2 regions of the Crenobacter sp. CS_VA4 genome follow, and region 1 is predicted to be linked to the other one. Evidence: predicted binding sites of a transcription regulator. Region 1 holds the regulator's gene; the other holds the start of a gene.

Region 1 (2,187 bases):
GTAGAACGCGATCCGGTCCGGGCCGACGGCGATCACCTTGGCCAGGGTACGGCGCACGCTGGCACAGGACTGCCGCGGCAGGCCGTAGATCAGGTCGACGCTGACCGACTTGAAACCGGCATCGCGGGCGGCTTGAATGACCTCAAGCGTCTCGGCCTCGCCCTGTACCCGGTTGACGGCGCGCTGCACTGCCGGCTCGAAATCCTGGATGCCGACGCTGATCCGGTTGAAGCCGAGGCTCGCCAGGTGGAACACCGTGGCGCGACTGACCTTGCGCGGGTCGATCTCGATCGAATACTCGCCCTCGGGCAGGAAGTCGAACTGCCGGTGCAACAGCCCCATCAGCCGGGCGAGCTGCGCGTCGGACAGAAAAGTAGGAGTACCCCCACCAAAATGCAGCTGCGCCAGCCGCTCGCGACGGCCGAGCGCCTCGCCGATCAGCGCCAGTTCCTTCTCGAGGTAATCGAGGTAGGTATCGGCGCGCGCAGTGTCCTTGGTGATGATCTTGTTGCAGCCGCAGTAGTAGCAGACAGTGTTACAGAATGGTAGATGAGCATATAATGATATTTTTTTGTGATTGGCGCCGATCCGGCGTTGTTTCAGCCAGTGCCGATAATCGGCGTCATTGAAATCGGTCACGAAGCGATCCGCCGTCGGGTACGAGGTATAGCGCGGCCCGGCACCATCGAGTTTTTCGATCAACTCGCGGTCGAACTCCAGTCGCTCGGGCGAATACGGGTGGGTGGTGGTCATGTGCTGCTCCGGTTGAGAAGACCTACGGTAGACTGCAACCTTTGCTCAACACCGGCTTTTTCGCTTTGATGCGCATCAAGCCATCAAAGATTCACGGGTTTCTGGCATGAACGATCAACCTCTGCACCACCACTCGCTCAAGGTCTCCTGCTCCAGCTGCAGCCTGCGGGAGCTGTGCCTGCCGGTCGGCCTGAACCACGAGGAGCTGGCGCAACTGGACGCGGTGATCCGGCAAAGCCGGCGCCTGAAACGCGGTGACTACCTGTTCCGCAGCGGCGAAGGCTTTCGTTCGCTGTTCGCGGTGCGCACCGGCTTCTTCAAGACCAGCGTCGCCAGCCAGGACGGCCGCGAGCAGGTCACCGGTTTCCAAATGTCGGGTGAGCTGATGGGGCTCGACGGCATTTCGGCCAACGTGCACGGCTGCGACGCGATCGCACTGGAAGACAGCGAGGTGTGCGAGCTGCCGTTCAACCGGATGGAAAGCCTCGGCCGCGAGATCCCCAGCCTGCAGCACCACTTCTACCGGCTGATGAGCCGCGAGATCGTGCGCGACCAGAACGTGATGCTGCTGCTCGGCAATATGAAGGCCGAGGAGCGCCTGGCCGCCTTCCTGCTCAACCTGTCGGGCCGGCTCGCCTCGCGCGGCTTCGCCGCCAACGACTTCATCCTGCGGATGAGCCGCGAGGAGATCGGCAGCTTCCTGGGACTCAAGCTGGAAACGGTCAGCCGCACCCTGTCGAAATTCGCCCAACAGGGGTGGATCAGCGTCGATCACAAGCACATCAAGCTCGATCAGCCGGAGTCGCTGAAGGCATTAATATCCGGCTGCGCGCAGGCGCACAGCGCCTGAGCTGTAGCCCCACCTGCTCAACGGCACAGAGCCGGTCATCACGACCGGCCTTTTTTATGGTTCTTCACAGAGTTTAGGGGATACGAGTTTGGACTGTGGCTTTGTCGGTCTCGCCCGACTGGCGAGGTACTTTCTTTTGTCTCGCCAAAAGAAAGTACCCAAAGAAAATGCGACCCCAATGCACTGGCCTTCGGCTTCCCTCGCGCCTGCCAAGCGGCCAGGCGCCGCCGAACTCGCGGGCGGCTAACGTCCGCCCGCTCGAACAAGCGGCGGCTTAAAACCTGGCCGCTTGACGATCGCTCGGCAGCGCAAAGGGGATGGGCAGGATGATTGCAGCGGATGTGGATTTGAATGGTTAAAAAAAAACCGGCGGCCAGTTTATGAGCTAAATTACCCGCAGATTTTCAAACCAAACAATGTCGTGAATATCGCCTACGGTCACCCATTCCCCTTCGACGCCGCCGAGGACGGCACGGCCAACGGGGGTAGTCGGCGAGCACTGTCCGAGTGCCGACATAGTCGGCGCGAGTTGCGCAGCCGCCCGTTGGCCGTGGCGCCCGCAGGGCAGCCCGCGTAGCGGGCCG
Region 2 (2,187 bases), on a different contig from region 1:
GCGCTAATCTGGGAGAAGCGCCGACGGCGGCGCGGCTCTCCGACGCGGCCGACTGGCTGGCGGCGCGGATTGCGGTATTGGGGCTGACCCACGTGCTGGTGACGCCGGCACAGCTGCCCGAGCTCGACGAGGCCAACCGGCGCTTGCAGGAGCTGGCGCAACGCTTCGGCCTGACCGTGAGCTCGGCCGCGCCGGTGCTGCTGCCGGCGGCGCTGCCGGCCGAACGCGGCGTGCTGCGCGGCTGGTGCGCGGCCGAGCCGGCGGCCAGCGGCGCCGCGGCCGGGCTGGTTGATACCAGCCGCCGGGCGCACCGCGCGGCGCGGCGCCGTCTGACTGGGCTGTTCGCTACGCTTGGGCTGGCGGCGGACTGAATACCCTGAAGGAGACTGCATGTACCAAACCCCGGAACAACCGGTGATCAGCCGGATCGACGACCACAAATTGAGCAACCTGACGATGGCGGTGTACGTACTGCAGGCGATCAGCCTGTTCGTCGGGGTGACCGCGATCGTCGGCGTGGTGGTCAACTACGTCAAGCTGCCGGACATGATCGGCACCCGTTACGAGAGCCACTTCCGCTGGCAGATCAAGACCTTCTGGTGGGCGCTGGCGGGTTACCTGGTCGGCGGCTTGCTGACGGTGGTGCTGGTGGGTTTCCTGATCCTCGGCATCACCTGGATCTGGTTCATCTACCGGGTGGTGAAGGGCTATTTGGTGTTCAACGACGGCAAGGCGATTCAGCTATAAAAAAACGGGCACCGCGAGGCACCCGTGCAACGGCTCTGCGCGAACCGGCCGTAATCGAAATGCCGTCAGACAGATCATCGTCGCACCAATTGACGACGGCCTAGTACATCGTCGTCCAGCCGGCTTGACCGGCATCAACGCTTTTTGGTCCGCGCTCGCCAAGCGCCGCGCGCTTTGGCACAATGCGCCCCTTCCCGACGAGTCCTCCCGCGATGCAAGCCGCTGATTTGGAAACCCTGGTGACCCTGCGCATGCCGTTTGGCAAGTACAAGGGCACGCTGTTGGCCGACCTGCCGGAAAACTACCTCGACTGGTTCGCCCGTCAGGGATTTCCGCCCGGCGAGATCGGCCGACTGCTGGCGCTGGCGCACGAAATCCAGCTGAACGGACTGACGTCCTTGCTCGACCCTTTACGAAAGCGATAAACCGATGGCGATCCAATGGTTCCCAGGCCACATGAACAAGGCCAAGAAGGCGGTGGCCGAACGCGTCAAGGACATCGACGTAGTGATCGAGATGCTCGATGCGCGTCTGCCGGCGTCCAGCGCCAACCCGATGATCGCGCAGCTGACCCGCGGCAAGCCGGCGCTGAAGATCCTCAATAAGCAGGACCTGGCCGACCCGCAACGTACCCGGCAGTGGATCGACTACTACAAGGGTAAGAGCCACACCCAGGCGATCGGCATGGACGCCGGCGAGCGCTCGCCGGCCAAGAAGCTGATCGACGCCTGTCTCGACCTGGTGCCGAACCGCGGCAGCGTCGAGCGGCCGCTGCGCGTGCTGATCTGCGGCATCCCCAACGTCGGCAAGTCGACGCTGATCAACACGATGACCGGCCGCAAGGTCGCCAAGGCCGGCAACGAGCCGGGCGTGACCAAGGGCGAGCAGCGCATCATCCTCGCCGACGGCTTCTGGCTGTTCGACACCCCGGGCATGCTGTGGCCGAAGATCATCGTCGAAGAGGGCGGCTACAACCTCGCCGCCAGCGGCGCGGTCGGCCGCAACGCGATGGACGAGGAAGAGGTCGCGCTGGTGCTGTTGACCTACCTGATCGCCAACTACCCGAACGAGCTGGTGGCGCGCTACGGCCTGAAGGACGGCGTCGACGGCCAGCAGGACGTCGAGGTGCTCGACGCGATCGGCCGCCGCCGCGGCGCGATGCTCGGCGGCGGCCGAGTCAATATCCAGAAGGCCGCCGAGATCGTGCTGACCGATTTTCGCGCTGGCGCGATCGGCCGGATCACGCTGGAGACCCCGGACGAATGGCGCGTCTGGGAAGAGGAGTCGAAGGCCCGCGAAGCGCGCCGCATCAAGGAGCGCGAGGACTTGAAGAACGAGCGCGAGCATAAGCGCCGCCTCGCCGAAGCCGGTAAGAACAGCCACTGAGCCGCGCTTTCGGCCAACCTTGGACCCACAAACGGCAGACCGCCGACCCGGTCT

What was found. The regulator FNR, encoded in region 1, switches genes on or off when oxygen is low (the NO sensors DNR and NnrR bind a similar motif). The targets are predictions, from matches to a motif close to TTGATNNNNATCAA.
Region 2: ACZ2IA_RS12135 (DUF3820 family protein) is a predicted target of FNR. The motif match lies at 872-885, and genes of this name have one in related genera.

Annotation. Positions count from the first base shown of each region.
Region 1 covers NZ_JBVMAE010000003.1:186,026-188,212, forward strand. Annotated here, with positions in the region: gene hemN (oxygen-independent coproporphyrinogen III oxidase) at 1-753, opposite strand, end outside; gene fnr (fumarate/nitrate reduction transcriptional regulator Fnr) at 860-1,603, shown strand.
Region 2 covers NZ_JBVMAE010000011.1:50,246-52,432, forward strand. Annotated here, with positions in the region: gene ACZ2IA_RS12125 (hypothetical protein) at 1-371, shown strand, start outside; gene ACZ2IA_RS12130 (DUF4870 family protein) at 391-747, shown strand; gene ACZ2IA_RS12135 (DUF3820 family protein) at 960-1,172, shown strand; gene ylqF (ribosome biogenesis GTPase YlqF) at 1,177-2,133, shown strand.